Regions from separate parts of the Leptolyngbya sp. CCNP1308 genome, predicted to be linked through region 1. Evidence: riboswitches for the same ligand, from Rfam matches in the RefSeq annotation. Region 1 holds a riboswitch; the other holds the start of a gene.

Evidence for each region. A riboswitch is a leader RNA that binds a small molecule or an ion and turns the genes downstream of it on or off. The one in region 1 is predicted to bind cyclic di-AMP.
Region 2: another riboswitch for cyclic di-AMP. It lies ahead of VB780_RS26195 (SLC13 family permease); the one in region 1 lies ahead of ntrB (nitrate ABC transporter permease).

Annotation. Positions count from the first base shown of each region.
Region 1 covers NZ_JAYGIH010000111.1:21,642-28,677, reverse strand. Annotated here, with positions in the region: gene VB780_RS28995 (ABC transporter ATP-binding protein) at 1-680, opposite strand, end outside; gene VB780_RS28990 (ABC transporter substrate-binding protein) at 839-2,254, opposite strand; gene ntrB (nitrate ABC transporter permease) at 2,392-3,240, opposite strand; cyclic di-AMP (ydaO/yuaA leader) riboswitch at 3,338-3,501, opposite strand; gene VB780_RS28980 (aldo/keto reductase) at 3,745-4,722, opposite strand; gene VB780_RS28975 (peroxiredoxin) at 4,889-5,440, shown strand; gene speE (polyamine aminopropyltransferase) at 5,741-7,024, shown strand.
Region 2 covers NZ_JAYGIH010000105.1:106,166-120,516, reverse strand. Annotated here, with positions in the region: gene VB780_RS26220 (AbrB family transcriptional regulator) at 47-448, shown strand; gene VB780_RS26215 (hypothetical protein) at 712-2,181, shown strand; gene VB780_RS26210 (C40 family peptidase) at 2,218-2,907, shown strand; gene VB780_RS26205 (UPF0104 family protein) at 2,941-3,915, shown strand; gene VB780_RS26200 (glycosyltransferase family 2 protein) at 3,981-4,991, shown strand; cyclic di-AMP (ydaO/yuaA leader) riboswitch at 5,293-5,446, shown strand; gene VB780_RS26195 (SLC13 family permease) at 5,555-6,892, shown strand; gene VB780_RS26190 (hypothetical protein) at 7,666-8,235, shown strand; gene VB780_RS26185 (2-isopropylmalate synthase) at 8,569-10,188, shown strand; gene VB780_RS26180 (hypothetical protein) at 10,434-11,195, opposite strand; gene VB780_RS26175 (response regulator) at 11,527-13,536, opposite strand; gene VB780_RS26170 (ATP-binding protein) at 13,546-14,351, opposite strand, start outside.

The DNA.
Region 1 (7,036 bases):
ATGCGATCGGCCATATAGATGGCCTCGTCCACATCGTGGGTAATCATCATCACCGCCTGGGGGTTGCGCTCCCAAATGTCGAGCACCTGGCGCTGGAGGTGGCTGCGGGTGAGGGCGTCGAGGGCACCAAAGGGTTCATCCATCAGCAGCATTTTTGGCCGAATGGCCAGGGCACGGGCAATGCCCACCCGCTGCTTCATGCCGCCCGACAGCTCATCGGGGTATTTCTCGGCGGCGGCGGTGAGGTTCACCATCGCCAGGTGTTCTTCGACGAGGTCGGTGCGATCGCGGGGAGAGAGCTGATCGCACACCTCATTTACCGCTAGCCGCACGTTTTCGCGCACCGTCAGCCAGGGCAGCAGCGAGTATTGCTGAAACACCATCATGCGATCGGCCCCTGGTTTTTTAATGGGTGAACCCTCCAAGAACACCCCGCCAGAGGTAGCCTGCTCTAGCCCACTGACAATTTTGAGCAGCGTCGATTTGCCGCAGCCCGAGTGGCCAATAATGGCGATAAACTCGTTTGCTCCAACGGTGAGATTGATGTTGTCGAGCACCACCGTGGGGTCGCCGCCAGCGCTAGGGTAGGCTTTCACCAGGTCTTGAACGACCAAAAAATCGGTTTCAAACTCAGCCTGCCGTTGATCAGAGGGCTGCGAATATTGACTTGACTTAACCATGGTTTTCTCCTGAATAGTGCATCTAAATAACGGAAGACTGTTTCGCCGCAAAGGGGTTGGGTTAAATGGTTTAAAGGTTAGAAAGTTGAAAGGTTAGGATTTCTCAACCTTCCAACTTTTCAACCTTCCAACGTGCCAACTTTTTAACCCACCAACCCTCACCCCATAAAAATCCGCTGGGGACGATTAGCGCGAATCTCAAACCCATTCAGATAGCCCACCGGGTCGCTAGGGTCGTAGGCAACACCATCAATAAACAGTTCCCCAGGCTCTACTTTGTAGTCTTCTGCTGGGCAGTCGATGCCCATTTCAGCCGCAATGTCTCGATAGAGATCGGTGCGCCAGGCCTGGCGAGCTTTGGCCTCGGCATCGGCTGGAAACTCGGCAATTTGCCCCCAGCGAGCCGCTTGAGTCATTAGCCAGATCGACTGAGACTGCCACATAAAGGTGGAGTGGTCTCCAGGGGGATGGGGTAGATCCTCGGGTAGTTCAAAAAAGATGGTGCTGTCTGGTATTTGAACTTTGCGGCTTTTGCCGTCGAAACCGCCGTAGTTGTAGTTGCCCACCAGGCCGGGTTCTGTAAATTTGGGCGGTGCCCCGGTAAACGATCGATCCGAGATAATTGCCGCTACTTCGGTGCGGTTGGCTGGGTCATCGCAGTAGCGGCAGGCCTCGATCATCGCCTTGACGAGGGAGCGGTAGGTGTTGGGGTTTTCATTGATAAAGTCTTCCATTACCGCCAGTACTCGGTCGGGGTGGCCCCGCCATATCTCTTTGCCGTGGGCAAAGGTAAAGCCCACGTCCTCGTTGCCAGAGATGGCGCGAGTATTCCACGGCTCGGCCACCATGTAGGCCTGCATCGCCCCAATCCGCACGTTAGACACCATCTGCGGCGGCGGATTGATGATGATGCGAAAAGACTCTAGGGGGTCAACCCCCGCCGCCGCCGACAGGTAGCGAATGAAGTATTCGTAGATGGCCGAACTGAGTACCGTGGCCCACACCTTTTGCGTCGGTGGCAGCCCGTCAAAGTAGCCCCGAAAGTCGCGGCCAAAGGCCTCCAGGTCGCCCTCGTATTCTCGCCAGGGGCGCAGACCATAGTCCCACATGGCACGGTTCATAGTCATGGCGTTGCCGTGGCGGTGAATGGTCATGGCGGCACACATGGGAGCCTGGGGGGCACCCTCAGCCCCAACCCGGGCATTGGTCACCGCACCAGAAACTACGGGGGCGGCATCGACTCGCCCAAAGATGATGCCATCGCGGGAGGTGCCCCAGCTGGCCTCGCGGTTGAGGGTGACCGTCAACCCGTATTTGTAGAAAAACCCTTTGGCCTGGGCGATCGCAAAGGGAGCGCAGTCATTGACGGGCACGTAGCCCACTTTAATCTGCGATCGCTCTAAACTGGCTGGGTCAACCACCTGCTCGATGTCGGCGGCCTGCGCCGCCCCGCTGGAGGGTGGACTGCTTGAGCGATCGCTGGGGCGCAGCGCCTGACTACAGGCCGAAGCCGCTAGCCCCGCCGTAAACCCAACCGCCCCCTGCAAGAGCGATCGCCGATTGATCCTGGTCATGGCTTTAATCCTTTTGTCAGTGAGGTGTCACGAGGTGATTTAGACAGGTCGGCAGTGGTTGACTGCCGACCCAAAATTTGCTTTGCAAAGGCTTTGCTCAGCAGTGGCCTGAGCCGCTTTGCCAGCCAGCTTAAGGGCTATACGGCTTTGGTGGGGCGATGGGTGACCCATCGCTCGATCAGGGTAATGGCGTAGTCCAACAACAGGCCGGTAAGGCCAATAACAACCACCGCCAGAAATACCGAACTGAGGCTGAGCCGGTTCCATTCATCCCAGATAAAAAAGCCAATGCCAATGCCGCCCGTGAGCATTTCAACTGCCACAATTACTAGCCAGGCAATTCCTAAACTCAGGCGCAAACCCGTGAAAATGTAGGGTAGACTAGCGGGCCAAATAATCTTGGTCATTTGCCGCCAGCGCGGCATTTCTAGCACCTGTGCCACGTCTAAATAATCTTTGGGAACGCTGGCTACACCCAGGGCAGTGTTAATTACTGTGGGCCACAGGGAGGTGATAAAAATCACGAAAATGGCCGATGGGTTAGCCAGATTAAAAATCGACAGGGCAATGGGCAACCAGGCTACCGGAGACACCGGACGAAACAGCTGCACCAGGGGGTTGATGGCCGTCATGGCGCGGGGCGAAAGACCAATCCAAAAGCCAACTGGAATAGCCACTAAAGTTCCCAGCAAAAACCCCAACAGCACCCGGCGCAAACTGGCTAACAGCAGCCAGCCAATGCCCAAATTGCCCGGCCCCCGCCGGAAAAAGGGGTTGAAAATATAGTCGAGGTTGGCGACGAAGGCCTCCCAGGGCGTAGGCATCAGCGTGGTAAAAAAGCTGGCGATCACCCACCAGACCAGCAGCACGACGAGAAACGCGATCGCCGGCAAGACAATTCGCTCTAAGGGCAGACGCAATGGTGGATTGACAGATTCGGGCCGCCCCAAACGGGCAACCGCACGAGTGCGCAACTTACGCTGCATGAGACCCTCCTAGAGGTTAATCATGGACAGCGAACAAGCCGTGTTAACACGACTTAGGACACTGAAACAGCCAGGCACTACTAAAAATGCTGACGATTCAATCTCCCCTCAATGCCGACGAGGTTAGCTGACGGGCTAGGACTGAGAGATGTCCTTCTCCGATTACCCTCATTTGGGTATTTAGAACTCGGAGATTAGCCCCTTTACTGGTTCCCCCGCTCTATGGGCACTTAGTGCCGATAGACTAGGCTGACTTGTTCGATTAGATGAAGTCTAGATGCAAGTAACGGAGAATGTCAAGCAGGTTCATGCACTCTCTAACCCATTATTTCAGTTTGAATAACCCGCTCTATCTGCTGGTATAGGTACTTTTGCGTTGGGCTTTTTAGCGCGGTATGAAATCCTTTTAGGATCTCTTAGCTTTGGCCCCTTTAGCGACAGCTTAGCTACGCTAAATTGTCGCTAAGGCCACTTGTCTAAAGACAGATTTTGACCTGAAGTTGTCTAGCAATGGCTCTGGGTGAGTTGGGTAAGCTGAGCCTTTTCTTCAGGGGTGAGTTGCCAGCCGAGGGCACCGGCATTTTGGCTGGCCTGGTGGGCATTTTTAGCGCCAGGAATGGGTAGCACATTGCCCTGGCTCACCAGCCAGTTGAGGGCGACCTGAGCGGGGGTGCGGTCTCTTTTTTCACCCATGTCTCGGAGCGCTTGAATTACCGGCATCAGTTTGGTGAGGCCGCTTTGGCTAAAGCGCGGGTCGAGCCAGCGCGCTCCGGCGGGCTTGAGGTCGGCCTCTGGGGTATACTTGCCCGTCAGCAACCCCTGGGCCAGGGGGCTGTAGGCCAGAATGGTTACCCCCAGTTCTCGGGCTGTAGCGATCACGCCATTGGTTTCAGGTGTGCGGTTGAGCAATGAATACTGCACCTGGTTTACTGCCAGCGGCACGCCCTGCTCGGCCAGGTAGCCGTGGGCTTCGCGCATCTGGTTTGCTGAATAGTTGCTCACCCCCACGGCCCCAATGCGGCCCCGCTTGACCTCAGCAGCCAGGGCCTGCATGAGGTCTTTTTGGCTGAGCAAAAAACTCAGCGGCCAGTGCACCTGATAGAGGGCTACTGAGGCTACCTGGAGGCGATCGAGGCTGGCAGCTAACGCATCGGCCACCGACTGCTTAGAAAATCGCCAGGGCAGCGGAAAGTACTTGGTAGCCACTATTGCGCCCTGGGCGGCCGGCTGAGGGCGCTGCTGCATAAATCGACCCAGCAGCCGCTCCGACTGGCCAAACCCATAGATCTCAGCGGTGTCAAACAGGGTCAACCCAGCGTCGAGACAGGCGTCAAAGGCGGCGTGCAGGTCACTGTCGCTATAGGCTTTGCCGTAATCCCAAAATAGGGAGTCGCCCCAGGCCCAGGTACCCACTCCCAGCGCTGGTACCGTGGGGCCATCGGGGCCAAGGGTAATGGTCTGTAGGTCAGCAGTAGGAGACATAGTAAAGGTTCCTTGAAGGGGCCGTTGGCTGGAGGGGAGGGGACAGCAATATTGTAAACTTTGGTTAAAAAGCTTTCAGAAACCCCTATCGGTCGGATGACCTCAAGGCAGATGTTTCCCGTTTTGCCCTTCCCTTACGCCCTCTATTTCACAGGATCAGTTCTCTATGAATCGCCGTCGTTTACTGCGGGCCGCTCTGGGTCTCTGTCTCGCCTGGCTGAGCTGGATAATATCGCCAGCCCCGGCCCTGGCCCTGGGGGGTACCCAGATTCCGATTGGGGAGTTGGCTCCTGAGTTCACGTTGCCGACTAACGCGGGCGATGGGGAAATTTCTCTGGCTGATTTTCGCAATCAGTGGGTGGTGCTGTATTTTTATCCGCGCGACTTCACCTCAGGCTGCACCATTGAGGCCCAGCGATTTGAGCGCGATATAGCCGAGTACAAGGCTCGCAATGCCCAGATTGTTGGGATCAGCGCCGACAGCGTTGAGTCCCATGCTGAGTTTTGCGATTCTGAAGGGCTGGAGTTTCCGCTCTTGTCTGACCCCAAAGGGGCGGTGAGCAAGGCCTATGGATCGTGGCTGGGGGCAATGTCGCTGCGGCACACCTACATCATTGGCCCCGATGGCACCATGCAGGCCCGCTTTTTGGGGGTGCAGCCGGTGATTCACAGTCGAGAGGTGCTGGCGACGCTGGATGAGTTGCAGGCAAAGTCCTAGGCCCAGCGGCGGCGCGATCGCCCTTGGACTGGTCTTTAGACCACCGCACCCAGCCCGCTTTGAGGTATGCAGTAAACTGTCAGCCAGTGTATACCTGTTGTCGGCGGATTGCGATCGCCCCCTCCCCCTACGCCCCTACCCCAATGTGATCTGCCCTACATGCAAAAACGACCCTCGGGGTCTACACCATTACAAGATCCCTAAGGCAGGGCACTGCCCATGACCTAGGGAAATAGACTCTGAAACAGTGATACAGTAATCGATCTTTGATTTGGGCCAACTCTAAGGGGGAAAGGGCGCATGAATTCGCTCGGACGACATATTTTGGTTGAGTTCTTTGGCTGTTCGTCAGACATTCTCAACGACGTGCCGCTGATTGAGAGCAGTATGGTCGGGGCCGCTGCCGATGCCGGGGCCACGGTGATTAGCTCAGTGTTTCACCATTTTTCACCCTTTGGGGTGTCTGGGGTAGTGGTGATTCAAGAAAGTCACCTGGCTATCCACACCTGGCCTGAGTATCGCTACGCTGCGGTAGATTTATTTACCTGTGGTGATACCGTCAACCCCTGGATCTCCTTCGATAAGCTCAAGACAGCGTTTAAGGCCGACTACGGTTCGGCCCTGGAGATGAACCGGGGTCAGCTCGAACTGCTGGAGCGGATTGACGTTGACCTAGGCGAACTGCGCGACGAGGCCACCAACAAGCTAGTCACCCCAAAACAGAGCCGCAGCGTCTGGTTTACCGACAAAAATGACGACATTGCGCTGTCGATTCGCCACAAGGGCGATCGCATTTTTCGCGAAAAATCGCCCTACCAAACCGTCGAAATTTTTGACACCTTTGCCTACGGCAAAATGCTCACCATCGACAACATGGTGATGTGCAGCGAAAAGGATGAAAACGCCTACCACGAGATGATCATCCACGTGCCCATGCTGCTCAACCCAGCCTTTAAAGATGTGCTGGTAATCGGCGGCGGCGACGGCGGCAGCGTGCGCGAAATTCTGCGCCATCCCCAGGTGGAAAAGGTCACTATGGTTGAAATTGACGAAGCGGTAGTGCGAGCCTCGAAGGAATTTTTGCCTTCGCTCTCAGGCGCGCTCGAAGACCCCAAGCTCGACCTACGCATTGAAGATGGCATCGCCTTTGTAGCCAACGCCCCCGATGCTAGCTACGATCTAATTGTGATCGACTCCTCCGACCCGGTGGGGCCTTCAGAGGGGCTATTTAGCACCGCGTTTTATCAGCAGGTGCATCGGATTCTTAAGCCCGGCGGGGCGATTACGGCCCAAAGCGAGTCGCCCCGGTTTAACCAGCATGCCTTTGTGGATATTCACCACTGTTTAGAGGGCATTTTTGGCGACGATAACGTGTACTGCTATCTGGCGTTTATCCCCACCTACCCAACGGGCATGTGGAGCTTTAATTACGCTACTAAGGGCGCGGCCCACCCGCTCCAGGGCATGGACGCAGCGAAGTCCGAATCGTTTGCTGCTGAGCACAGCTTGCAGTACTACAACGTGGGCATGCACCAGGCGGCCTTTGCGCTGCCTACTTTTGTGCAAAACATGTTGAAGGGGTAGCGAGACTTGTAG
Region 2 (14,351 bases), on a different contig from region 1:
TGCTCAAAGTGTTTGGAGCAAACCGTTGTGAACGAGAATAGAGTGAATGGCTAAGGCAACCCAGGTAGAACCACTGATTGGTCAAGAGCTACTACAAAAGGTCAAAGATCTCGACGAGCTTAGCAAAGAAGACAAGGCAAAAGCCTGTGGCTATTACACGTTGACCAAGGCGGGCAAACCCCGGGTCAACATGATGAAATTTCTCAACGCCCTGCTTGAGGCGGAGGGTATTCAGTTTGATAGCGTCCAGAACGGCAACGGGCGCGGCGGACGGAGCGCCAGTTTTCGCATTACGGTGCAGTCTAACGGCAACCTACTGATCGGCTCGGCCTACACCAAGCAGATGGGGCTCAAAGCGGGCGACGAGTTTGAAATTACCCTGGGGCGCAAGCATATCCGGCTCAAGCAGCTGGGAGAAAATGGTGCCCTGATGGACGACGATGAGTAGAAAATCTGAGCGGTAGGTACTCCCTTTAGGTTTTGGGCGAGAGTGATCCGTTTTTAGGTCGCTTGAGTACAATGGGCGAACCAAGTCCACAAGGGTTTGGTTCGCCTTTTTTTAGTGCTCCTTAGCCCTCTACCGGGCTCACTCTTTGCCAATGCCTTTAAGGGGGCGAAGTGGCTCTTTTTACTGCTGGAAAGCGGGAGATTTTTTCATCGCCCAGCAGCAGGCAAGATGGGTTTGAAAATACAGAATCGTACGATTGGTTCATGAACTTTCCTATAGTTTTAGACATTGCCCTAGGGCTAGTCTTTATCTTTTTTGTGCTGAGCCTGCTGGCGAGTGAGGCCCAGGAAATTATTGGCACGCTTTTGCAATGGCGAGCGGAGCATCTTAAGCAGTCCATTGAAGTGCTGCTGGCGGGCAACGATCGCGATCGCGAAGCGTCGGCCCAGGCTCTGGCGGACGCCCTCTACGAAAGCCCCTGGATTCGCGGGTTGAACCAGGAGGCTAAGGGGTCGATCGCGCGATCGTTTCGGCGCATTTCGCACTTGATTGGCCGCGTTTACCGCACCCTGACCGGCCAGCGCAATGTGTTTGGGGTGGGCAAAACCAGCGGCCCCAGCTACATTCCGCCCGAGGCCTTTGCCAACAGTCTGCTAGAGCGCATGCAGCTGGGCAACCTGTGGCAGGTGCTGGCCAACGATCGCATCCACGGTTTTGCCCGCGATCGCGTCCTCGGCCCTGTCACCAACATTCTCAGCGACCTCAAGGCCAGCACCGGCAACGAGTTTTTGCTCAACAGCGAACTTCAGCAGCTAGAGCAGGGCATCCGTACAATTATCGACGACTTTCAGGCGGGCATTGTCTCGCTGCCCGAAAGCCTCGATCGCGTTGTCAACCGTCTGGAGGAGTTTGGGCTGATGGCAACGGATGTATTACCTGACGGCCATCCCCTCACTGAAACGTTTTTGCGTCGCCTGGAGTATATCAAGCGCGGGCTGGCCAGCACCCCCACCGAGCGGGCGGCTATGCTCAGTAAACTGCGACCCAACGTGGCCCAGCTGCTCGACATTTTTGACGACAACAGCCCCGCCTACAGCGAGTTAAAGCGTCTAGCTCAGGGCGGCAACCTCGATGCCCAGGCGCTGATCGATCGCCTAGCTCAGGCTCCCATTACCCCGGCTTTGCGCAGCAGTCTGGCGGCGATCGCCCGCAAGATCGAAGTTACCGCCGACAGCACCCGCGACGATGTCAAACTGTTTGGCCTCGAACTCGAAAAGTGGTTCGATCGCGGCATGGAGCGGGCCACCGGGGTCTACAAGCGCAACGCCAAGGCCGTCGCGCTGATGATTGGCATTGCCACGGCAGTTTCCATCAACGCCGACTCGTTTCACATCGCCACTCGCCTGGCCGTGGACCCGATTCTGCGCGACTCGATTACCCAGACCGCCGACCAGCTGGTAGCCGAGTCTACTGGCGACTTGGGCCAAGACATTGAGCAGGTGCAGACCGCTGTAAACCAAGCTCTTGATGAGATTCCCTTTCCGCTGGGCTATGGCGAGATGGTGATGCAGCAGCAGCTCGCCGCCGAGGAGGCCTGGCCGATTCCCTTTGTGCCGCGCCGCCTGCTGGGCTGGCTAATCAGCGGGTTTGCCATCTCTATGGGGTCAACGTTCTGGTTTAACGTGCTGAAGAAGGTGGTGAATGTGCGCAATACGGGGGAGAAGCCGGAGTAGGTGAGGTGGATGAGGGAGGTGAGGGAGATAGGGGTGATGGGGGAGTTGTTTGGGCAGGAATATATTTGTAGGCAGGCACTGAATCTCTATAAAACGGCTGAACTGGAGGGGTTGGTGACCCAGGCGGCGGTGGGGCGGCATCTGAGGCGGGTAGAGGCTGAGCAGCAGTCCTCCAATGCCTACGCCGTGGTGCTCTGTGAGGATGACTATCCTGGCTGGATCAATGCCGCTGATTGGGATGCGCTCCAGCCTGCCGAGCAACCCTATCAGCCCGTTTCCCTCGATCGCAGCGCCATTGCGCCTCGCCTGCCGGAGGCGATCGCCTTTACAGAGCGGGCGATGGCGATGCCAAATACCTATCTGTGGGGCGGCACGGTTGGCCCCAATTACGACTGCTCGGGGCTGATGCAGGCGGCCTTTGCCTCGGTGGGCATTCGCCTGCCCCGCGACTCGTACCAGCAGGAGGCCTTTACCCAGCCCGTCGCCTGGGATGAGCTGACGCCGGGGGACTTAATCTTTTTTGGCACGCCTGAACGCACGAAGCACGTTGCCCTCTACCTAGGCCAGGGCGACTATATTCACAGTTCGGGGATTGATCAGGGCCGCAACGGGATTGGTATTGACTCGTTAAGTAATCTGTCGCATCCCGTGAGCGCGGCCTACCACCAGCAGCTGCGCCGGGCGGGGCGGGTAATGACCAGCTACTGCTCGGGCGGCGCGCTATAGTCCAAGCAGCGTTTGCCTGTTTGAGGGTCGCCCTTGTCGTTTTTGCATGCTGCCTGGCTCAAGCGCCTGAAGCCTCTGGCCCGCTGGGTGGTGGTGGGTGCAGCGATCGCCTTCTTGCTCCACACCCTGGTGCGCCACTGGGATGACATCAGCTCCCTGCGCATTAGCCCCCAGGGCTGGAGCCTGCTGCTGCTGGCCCTGGGCGTCACGCTGCTGGCCCACACCTGGGCAGGCTGGGTGTGGAGCTGGGCCCTGCAAGCCCTGCAACAGCCCATCCCCGGCAGCTGGAGCGCCCCCGTTTACCTGCAAACCAATCTGCTGAAATATCTGCCCGGCAACGTCTGGCACTTTTTTGGCCGAGTGCGCGCCCTGCGGAGTGCGGGGGTCGATAACGGCACGGCCATCATCGGCGTCGCCCTAGAACCTCTCCTTATGGCCGCCGCCGCCCTAGTAGTGGGTATCGCCACCCCTACCCACTACTGGCCCTTGCAGCTCTTGAGCTTGGGCGTCGTCCTCGCCACCCTTTCTCCCCGCTGGCTCAATCCCTTGGTCAATCGCCTGGGCCGCTCCAAAACTGCTGCTATCACCGCCAGCGAATCTCCCTCACCTCCCCCAATTCAAAATTCAAAATTCAAAATTCAAAATTCCCCCTCTCCCGGTCTCCGCCACTACCCCCTCAAACCCCTCCTCGGCCAGTTCGGCTACATAGCCCTGCGCGGCATCGGCTTCTGCCTGGTGCTCAACGCCGTGACACCGCTGGCGGCGATCGCTTGGCCCAGTACGATCAGCGCCTTTAGCCTGGCCTGGCTGGGGGGATTGGTAGTGCCGGGCGCACCGGGGGGGCTGGGCGTATTTGAGGCGATCGCCCTCAGTCTGCTCCAGGGTCAGTTCTCTGCCGCCGTGGTGCTGAGCGCGGTGGTGCTGTACCGGGTGGTCAGTACCCTGGCCGAGGCTCTAGGAGCGGGGTTGGCCACGCTTGATCAAAGCCTTTCCAGTACACTCAAGTAAATTGCCTATCCCCAGACGGCAGTGATACGGTTTTTGATGGTCTTCCCCGTTGTGCCGAAGCTGCCATGACATCTACCCAGTCCCCCTCGGTTTCTGCACTGCCCGCGCTCACGGTTCCCATCGACATTTCGGTGGTGGTGCCGGTGTACAACGAGTACGACAGCCTGCCTGCCCTGGTTGAGGCCATCACTAGAGCGCTCGACGGGCTGGGCTACAGCTACGAAATTTTGGGGGTAGACGATGGCTCTACCGATGGTTCGAGCGATCGCCTGCGCGAGCTGGCCCAGCAGTATCCCCAACTGCGGGCGGTGATTTTGCGCCGCAACTACGGCCAAACCGCCGCCATGGCCGCCGGATTTGACCATTCCCGGGGCCAGATCGTGATTACTATGGATGGCGATCTGCAAAACGACCCCGCCGACATTCCCCGCCTGCTCGATCGCCTCAACGAGGGCTACGACCTGGTCAGCGGCTGGCGCAAAAATCGCCAAGACAACACCCTCACCCGGCTGATTCCCTCCAAAATTGCCAACTGGCTGATTGCTGGCGTTACCGGGGTTGAGCTGCACGACTACGGCTGTTCCCTCAAGGCCTACCGGGCCGAGGTGATTCGCGACCTCAACCTCTACGGCGAGCTGCACCGCTTTTTGCCTGCCCTGGCCTTTATCGAAGGGGCACGCATTACCGAAATGCCCGTCACCCACCACCCCCGCCGCTTTGGCACCAGTAAGTACGGCCTGGGCCGCACCCTGCGCGTGGTGATGGATATGCTCACCGTCTACTTTATGAAAAAGTTTCTCACCCGGCCCATGCATGTGTTTGGCAGCCTGGGGCTGGCGTCGATGGCGGCGGGCATTGCCCTGGGGGTTTATCTCACCCTGGTAAAGATTTTGGCTGACCAGGATATCGGCGATCGCCCCCTCCTTGTCCTTGCCGTTGTCCTTCTGCTGGCAGGTATCCAGCTCTTCAGCTTTGGCCTGCTGGCCGAACTGCTGATGCGCACCTACCACGAATCGCAGCAGCGACCCATCTATCGGGTGCGTGAGGTGGTCAGCAACGCTGCATCTCAAGATTAGACTGTCCTAACTAAAGAAATTTCTAGAAAAGAAGATCCCTACTTTATTCGGCGACTGTAGCCACCGTAGGGTGGGCACTGCCCACCATTAGGAAGAAAGTTTTCCGGAAATCGCCTAAATACTTTACTTTTCCGGGATCTCACCGCGACCGGCCCAACGGGAGGAGTTGGCGTTTTTGGAGTCCTTGGAAAGGATGTGTTTTTGGGTGAGATACGCCTAGCCCGTCCTCGGTATCCGGTGGCCCGTGAGCATTTGCGGATTGTTGAATCTGGGCAAACGTGCTAGATTCTGCTTCAACTCAATAGTTACGCTGCCTAATTCAGCGCTCGTTAAGAGTTCGCTGAAGCGGAGGAACCAACTTTTGGGGCTTATCTCAGGGCGAAACGCATCGCCAGAGAAGGGGATCTCTCACCCCTCGCCCGTCAGCTAACTCCGTCGGCCTTGGGAGAGAACGTACTGGAAGCTTTTTTTAACGCTATCCGTAGTTCTCCTACGACAGTTAACCCCTCGATGACAGTCGTCATCGAAGGGTTTTGTTTAGCACCACAACAAGGAGACAGGCTATGGAAATCTGGTCTGAGATCACCGCGTCGGTGGTCTTTTTTGGAGTCTTGGCCCTGATTGCCACCGAGCGCATGCACCTCACCGTTGCGGCCTTTTTGGGAGCAATGCTGCTGATATTTTTCCATGTGCTCACCCTCGACCAAGCGATTGGCTACATCGGCAACAGCCACGCCACCCTGGCGCTGTTCTTTGGGGTGATGGTGATGGTGCGCGCCTTTGAGCCCACCAAGATTTTTGAATACCTGGCTACCCAAATGGTGATTATGGCTCGCGGCGAAGGCAAGCGGTTGCTGCTGGGCATTGTGGCCATCACCACGCCGATCTGCGCCATGCTGCCCAACGCCACCACGGTCATGCTGCTGGCCCCGCTGATTCCGCCTATGGCGGCAGAACTCAACATCAACTTTGTGCCCCTGCTGATTTTGATGGTTTTTGTGGCCAACAGCGCTGGCCTGCTGACCCTGGTGGGTGACCCGGCCACCTTTATCGTGGGCGACGCAATCAACATGAGCTTTTTGGAGTATCTCACTAAGCTCAGCCTGGGGGGTGTGGTGGCGATCGCCACCATTGTCGTCATACTACCCATCCTCTTTCCCAACACCTGGAACAAAAAGCTGGCTGACCTTGACCACCTGCCCCACCCGGTCGTCAACCATCCCCGCATGCTGGCCCTGGGCGGGCTGATTGTCGGGCTGGTGCTGGTGCTGTTTGTGGTGGGCGAAAGCCTGCCGGTGCCGATATCTCCGGCGGCGATAGCTCTGCTCGGTGCCGCCCTCTGCCTGCTGCTCACCCACCACAGCGGCATTGACACAGTGCACAACATTCTGCGCGATGTTGACTGGAGCACGCTGGTCTTCTTCATGAGCGTGTTTGTGCTGATTGGCGGCCTGCAAGAAACTGGGGTGATCAGCTCGGCCTCGGGCCTGCTGGGGGTGGTGATCGGCCAAAATATTGCCCTGGGCGCGATGCTGCTGCTGTTTGTCACCGGCATTCTCTCCAGCCTGATTCCCAACATTCCCCTGGTGGTGGCGATGGTGCCCCTGCTGAAGGAATACCTGGTGAACGTGAATCTTGCCGGGCCAGAGCTGATGTCACCCGACTTTGCCGGGCAGATTCCGCCCGAAATTTTGCCGCTGTTTGCGGCGATGATGTTTGGCGCAACCCTGGGCGGCAACGGCACCCTGGTAGGCGCATCGTCGAACATTGTGGCGGCGGGAATTGCCGAGCAGCACGGCAAACCAATTTCGTTCCGGCAGTTTTTGAGCTACGGCCTGCCGATCATGGCGCTACAGCTCATCACCATCAGTGCCTACGTGGGGATTCGATTTCTGCTGTAGGCTGCGACTCCAAGGGGGCGATCGCTATGCCGACGAGTAGATGCGCTAAATCAAAATCAAAGCATTTAGCGATCGCACTCCAGAATCAACGCCCCTCTTTTTGGGGATGAGAAAACCCGCTAGCCAACTGTGGTTGGCGGGTTTCTTGAAAGGGCACCGTCATGGGATAGATATTAATTAGAGGTCATGCGATCGCCCCAATTAATACTTATTTTTTTGGCGATCAGATGATTTCATCGTGGATGTTCATCCTCAAGGAGATCTTTCAAATGCATGGGGATCATCTCCTCCCTGGGGAAGACTTCACTTTGTAAAATTATCCTTACGTTGTAGTGAGAGCTTGTGGAGCTTAGAGCTTTAACTCTCGCCTTTGCGATCAATTTTTCTAAGCAAAAACCCTTTCAGCTTGGCGAAAAAGCATCGAAAAGCAGATGTAAAGACTTTTGGATCACAAGCCAAGATTCTTTTGCTAGTAGAAAGCAACAGCGAATCTTGTACAAAATCCAATTTTGAGGTCCGCGATGAAACGACTATCTATAGGCACAATTTCAGCACTTTTTCTCGCAGGGGTAGCTGCGCCTGCCGCCTTTGCCGAAACTCAAGGAACTTTGCAGTCTCAAGCTCCCGGTCAGCAACAAACTCCTGGGCAGATGCAAGCTCCCAACCAAGCGCCTGAGCGGGTGCCTGGGCAAAATCCAGAGTCTTATCCTAACCAAACTCCGGGCCGCCAACAGCCGCGATCTCAGGATTCTGGGCAAATGCAAACCCCTAGCATGGATCGGACTCCCAGCCAGGCTCCTAATCAAGCGCCTGAGCGGGTGCCTGGGCAAAATCCAGAGTCCTATCCCAACCAAACCCCGGGCCGCCAACAGCCCCGATCGCAAGATTCTGGGCAGATGCAAACTCCCGGCATGGATCGGACTCCCAGCCAGGCTCCTAATCAAGCGCCTGAGCGAGTACCTGGGCAAAATCCAGAGTCCTATCCCAACCAAACTCCGGGCCGCCAACAGCCCCGATCGCAAGATTCTGGACAGATGCAAACCCCTGGGCAAACCTCAATGCCCAGCACTGAGTTGAACAGCATGGGCATGGGTGAGTCTCTCTCCACTGATCTAGTGAGCCCGTTCCAGCTGGCCTACATGGCCGTTAGGGGCGAGCTAAACCAAGGCGGCGGCGAAGGTTACTCGGCTCACAAGGCGCGCCAAGGCAATGCCGAGGGTCAAAACATCGTTGAAGCTGCTATCAACCAGGGCTATATCAGCAGCGCCCTCATGGAAGACCAGGGCTACATTGACAGTGTTAACCAAGTTCTGAGAATGCGAGCTTCTGACTGGAGAGGCTAGAGTCCTCCAGTGGTAAGGCTCTAGGGTCAATCTGCCATCCATAGGTCTCCCCCGCCTGGCGCGATCACAATCGCACTGGTGGGGGAGACCTGTTGCTGGGGGGCTAGGCGCTGGCTGGGCAGAAACGTTGTCTGAAGGCAGAGGCTATGTCAGCGATCGCTCAAAATGCCCCGGCTAAGTCGTAGCGAATCCGACTTTGTGCCGGTAGAATAGTTAGAACCGATACATTTATCTGATCTGTTCCAGAGTCGAACCCGCTTCCTGTGGTCATCGTCTGGAAAACGATCTACCGTCGATCTAGCACCCTTTACCGTCTACTCCGTGGGAGTCACCATGAGCAACCCGCCCAGCCCCGATCGCATTCTCATCTTCGACACCACCCTGCGGGACGGCGAGCAGTCTCCTGGGGCCACACTGAATGTCGAGGAGAAGCTGGTGATTGCGAAGCAGCTGGCCCGGCTGGGGGTTGACATCATCGAAGCCGGGTTCCCCTTCGCTAGCCCCGGCGATTTTGAGGCGGTGCAGAAGATTGCGCGGGAAGTTGGCACCGAAACTGGCCCCACCATCTGCGGCCTGGCCCGCGCCACCAAAGGCGACATCGAGCGAGCGGGCGAGGCAGTTAAGCCCGCCGCTAAAGGGCGCATCCACACGTTCCTCGCCACCTCCGATATCCACATGCAGTACAAGCTGCGCAAGAGCCGGGAAGAGGTACTGGCGATCGCCCCAGAGATGGTGGCCTACGCCAAAACCTTCACCGACGATGTGGAGTTTTCGCCCGAAGATGCGGGGCGATCTGATCCAGAATTTCTCTATCAGGTGCTGGAGGCGGCGATCGCGGCTGGGGCCACCACCGTCAACATCCCCGACACCGTGGGCTACCTCACCCCCACTGAGTTTGGCGACCTGATTCGCGGCATTAAAGCCAACGTGCCGAACATCGACCAGGCGGTGATCTCCGTCCACGGCCACAACGACCTGGGCCTGGCGGTGGCCAATTTCCTCGAAGCGGTGAAAGCCGGGGCGCGCCAGCTTGAATGCACCATCAACGGCATCGGCGAGCGAGCGGGCAACGCGGCGCTAGAAGAACTGGTGATGGCCATGCACGTGCGCCGCGCCTTCTACAATCCCTTTTTGGGTCGCCCCGCCGAGTCGGAGGAACCCCTCACCAACATTGACACCCGCCAGATCTACAAGACTTCGCGGTTGGTGTCGAACCTGACCGGCATGTTTGTGCAGCCGAATAAGGCGATCGTGGGGGCCAATGCCTTTGCCCACGAGTCAGGCATCCACCAGGATGGCGTGCTCAAAAACAAGCTCACCTACGAAATCATGGACGCCCAGTCCATTGGCCTCACCGACAACCAGATCGTGCTGGGCAAGCACTCGGGCCGCAATGCCTTTCGCACCCGCCTGCAAGAGCTGGGCTATGAGCTGGATGACCAGGCCCTCAACCGCGCCTTTTTGCGGTTCAAAGAGCTGGCCGACAAGAAAAAAGAAATCACCGACTGGGATATTGAGTCGATCGTCAACGACGAAACCCGGCAGACCCCTGAGCACTTTCACCTCGACCTGGTGCAGGTTTCCTGCGGTGACAGCGCCAAGCCCACCGCCACCGTCACCATTCGCACGCCTGATGGGCAGGAGCTAATGGATGCTGCGATCGGCACTGGGCCGGTGGATGCGGTCTATAAAGCGATCAACCGGGTGGTGGATATTCCCAACCAGCTGATCGAGTTCTCGGTGCAGTCGGTGACTGAGGGCATTGATGCGCTAGGGGAAGTGACCATTCGCATTCGCCACGAAGACCGGGTGTTTTCGGGCCATGCGGCGAATACGGATATTGTGGTGGCCTCGGCTCACGCCTATCTGCACGCACTCAACCGGCTGTACACGGCGTTGCAGACCGGGCAAGCCATCCATCCCCAGCGAGAAACGGTAACGGCTTCACTGTAAAAGCCACGGGGTAGATGTGAGGCTGATTCACTGTGTAGCACTGTTTCAGCCTTTCGCCCTCCAATTCTAAGGGAGCAGAGCTAGGGCATAAAGTCTTAGGGCCGGGTTGCGCCAACACCCTTGTGTTTGGCACTTTGAGAATTGGGGCTGTGTGATTTGAATTTGATATAACGTTGGTGCGCATGAACTGCGTGCAACTCACTTATTGCAAAGGGAGACACACCCCGGCTCGATGTGCTTGTTAGCTAGGGGCGGATTAGAACTTCGACTAGTAGCTCGCCCGACGTCTTACGTAGATCATTTTCGATTCCACGTGGATTTGCAATCCGGCCGTCGGGATCGTAGACGAAGCATACGAGAACATCACAGTTAGGGTGAGTCTCGTATCGGGCGATATCCTCGATGAGCTGGCTACCGAGCTCTTTGGCACCCAGACCCGGCCGCGTTTTTTTGATCTCGATGACCATCTGCTCTGACTTCAGCAGAAAATCCATACGAGACGTCTTGCCCGCGTAGCTTGGGCACCACTCCTCGGGACGGATGTCGTCAAAGTACAGTTGTAGCAACGCGTGCATTAGGTCTTGAACATCATATTCGTCTTGTACATCAAGGGTGGCGCGGTCCTCGCGCCTCGACCTAAGTTGCCGCGCAATTAGATGGAACCGCTCGCAGATCGAGCCGACAAGCTGAATCGGGTTGTATTCAGCCTCAGCAGAGCCAATGTCTCCGGATTCAAGATCTTCCTGAACCGCTCGTAGCACACCTAGCCCCGACTTAGCACTGCCGATATATTCCTTGTGCCCTGTAGCGGATCGGAATGACTCGATGTAAGGACTGCCTGGAGGAAGCCGCGATTCAAGGAACTGGAGGGTCTGGCTTCTCCAAGACGAGAAGGCGCCCGAATCGAGTGTGGGAAAACCGATAACGTTCGGTGGGTTAGGACGATGAGTCTGAATGACTTCCTCGCCCTTCTGAATAAGGCGTTGAACTTTCTCCAAGTCGTCCAAACTTTCACCCTAGCTAACTGTGTATTATGTGTCAGATGTGACGGATAAGTCCCTGATTGTAAGGTGTTATCTGTCACTTTTTGTGGTCCATTCCCCGGTAGGGGGTGTTGTTTGTCAATTATGTTGTATAAACTCTCTAAATGGGTGCTTATCCAACAGCCTTTAGTCTTACAATCTACAAAAGCTTGCGTTGGTAAGCAAAAGTGCTGTTGCACGGTTGACGGGGAGCGATCGCACCAACAACCTCTCCGCCAGTGTGGTACATGGGGTGAGGTCTGAGGTCACCCTACCCTTCACCTATTCTTACAACGCAGCCACCATTTCTGCGATATTACCCCTTTTTCTGCATTAGCGTCCAAATCGTTTGCAACAACGTTTCTGGCTCAATTGGTTTAGTAATATGCTGCTGAAATCCGGCTGCTAATACTTTCTGCTGATTGCTTTCTCCAGCATAGGCGGTGATGGCGATCGCCAAAATATCTCTAATCTGGTCGGACGATCGCTCCCTAATGTGCCGAATCAATCCGTAACCATCCATATCGGGCATGCCGATATCGCTAATGAGCAAATCAAACTCTGCTTGCTGCAGCTGACTTAAAGCCTCACTAGCCGACCCTACCTGAGTAACCTCTGCACCCTGCTGTTCTAGCAAAAAAGTAACTAGCTCTCGCGAATCTCTTTCGTCATCAGCAAAAAGCACTCGCAATCCGTTCAAATGCAGCTCTGAATGATTGTCAGACGAGGGATGATCTGGACGCAATTTTGAGCTGTCAATAATGGGGAGCCTCACGATAAAGGTTGAGCCTTGCCCTTCTCCTAAACTCGCAGCCTGAACGGTGCCGCCATGCAGTTCAACCAGGTGACTGACGATCGCCAGCCCCAGACCTAACCCCCCAAAACTTCGAGTGGTTGTGCTGTCGGCTTGCCGAAAGTAGTCAAAGACATAGGGCAAAAAGCTAGTGGTAATGCCTTTGCCAGTATCACTGACCGTAATTTGAGCATAGGTAACGGGGGGGCGTGGGGGTACAGCATGTTCTTCTTCAATTTTCTCTAGCCGTACCTGTACATTGCCACCCTGGGGTGTGAATTTAACGGCGTTGGAGATTAGGTTCCAAATCACCTGCTGTAACCGGCCAGAATCTCCTAAAACTTGCCCAACATCAGCATCAAAAACCGTCTCAATTTGAATGGATTTTGCTTCAGCCGCGAGTTGTACAGTCTCAAGCGCAGATTCAATCGTGAAGGGTAGATTTACTGGAACTGTATTTAAACTCAGCTTGCCTTGAAGGATACGAGAAACATCGAGTAAATCTTCAATCAGCTGCGCCTGCAATCTAGCGTTGCGCTCGATTGTTGCCAGCGCATATTGCGTTTTTGCGGCGTCTTGCTGTTTGGTTTGTAGTATTCTTGCCCAGCCTAAAATGGGGTTCAAGGGCGATCGCAACTCGTGAGATAAAACGGCCAAAAATTCGTCTTTGATACGATTTGCCTGCCGTAGTTGATCCGCTTGCTCACGGGTCATTTCATACAGTGCATCTAGGCGTTGATTGCGCTCTTGCAGAGTAATTTCTGCCTGCTTGCGTTCATCCTCGATCTGCTTGCGATTTGTAATATCGACCAGAGTCAGAACCGCACCGGTAAAGGTGCCAAATTCATTTAGCACTGGGTCCATTGTTTTGGCAAACCAGCGTGCTTGACTTTGCAATTCTAACAGCTGGCGCTGGTACGTTTCCCTAGCGCGGTAAAAGCAAGTGCCGTCTCCTACCCCCAAGATGGCATTCATTAACTCATAGTGAATTTGCCCTAAAATCTCTTCAGCAGGCTTATTGAAAAGCCGCATCATGGCCTGATTACAGCGCAAGATCTTACCCTGCTGATCGAGCAGGCAGACGCTATCGTTAATGGCATCAAAAGTGGTTTGCCACTCCCGCGCTGAAATTAGCGCTAACTCCTCGGCCTGGCGAATTCGAAAGAGCGATCGCACCGTCGCCAGTAGTTCAATCGGTTCAACGGGCTGGGCCAGATAGCCGTCAGCACCGCTGTCTAATCCTTCGGCCTTATCCTGGCTTTTGACAAAGCTAGCTGAAAGATGCAGCACCGGAATAAAGCGAGTTTGCGGATTGGCTTTGATCTGGCGGCAGACTTCAAACCCGTTTAGATCTGGCAGTTGTACATCTAGAATGACCAGCGCTGGGTCATGCAAGGCGATCGCCTCTAGCCCTTCGGTTCCTGTGGCTGCTTCTACGACAGCAAACCCCGCGTTCTGCAAAATTCGCTTCACGATGTAACGATTGGCTTCGTTGTCATCGATATGCAGAATGGTTTCGCTGGGCACAAACATCACGCATCCTCAAGCATCTAAAACGAGTCCGGCTTTAGCGAGGGCTTCTCGAAGGTGAGAGGCGGCTTCTGCTTGAGATGTTTTCTCCTTAGAAAGGATAGCGACACCTTGTTGAGCTAAACGACTCTGGGCTTCTACAGTTAGCTGGGTTGACGAATGGATGATCACCGGAATGGCCTGAGTAACGGGGTTGTGCCGCAGCTGCTCAAGTGCGTCAAACCCGCTCATCTCAGGCATTTCCAGGTCAAGCAGAATCACTGTGGGTTGTTCACACTCTGCCACCGCCAAGCCTTCCCGTCCACTTGCAGCTTCCAAAAACTGTAGCGGAATATCCGTCAACAACTGTTTAACCACGTATCGGTAGGCCGGGTCATCATCAATAAGTAAGAGTTTCTGAGTCTTGCCCTGACCCACGAGCGTATTGAGTTTGGTGAGCAAGGGCAATTGATCCACAGGCTTGATTAGGAATCCATCGGCTCCTAGGGCGATGGCCTGTTTTTCGTTATCCACGACCGTAATCACCAGTACAGGAATGTCGCGGGTCGCTTCATCACTTTTAATCTCTCGCAGGAATGTCCAGCCGTTTTGCCCCTCTAGCAAGATGTCGAGCACGATCGCCGCTGGCTGAAGCTGCTGTAGGGCCGCTCTGGCCTGAGCCAGGGTGCGGGTGGCGACCAGCTGATATCTAGACGCTTGCAGGTGTTTCTCGTAGATAAATAGCGTTTCAATGTGGTCTTCGATCGCCAGCACGGGCAGACGGGCTGGGTTCAGGGTGGTAATCGGTTGCAGTGAGTCGGGCAGTTCTGCCACGTTGG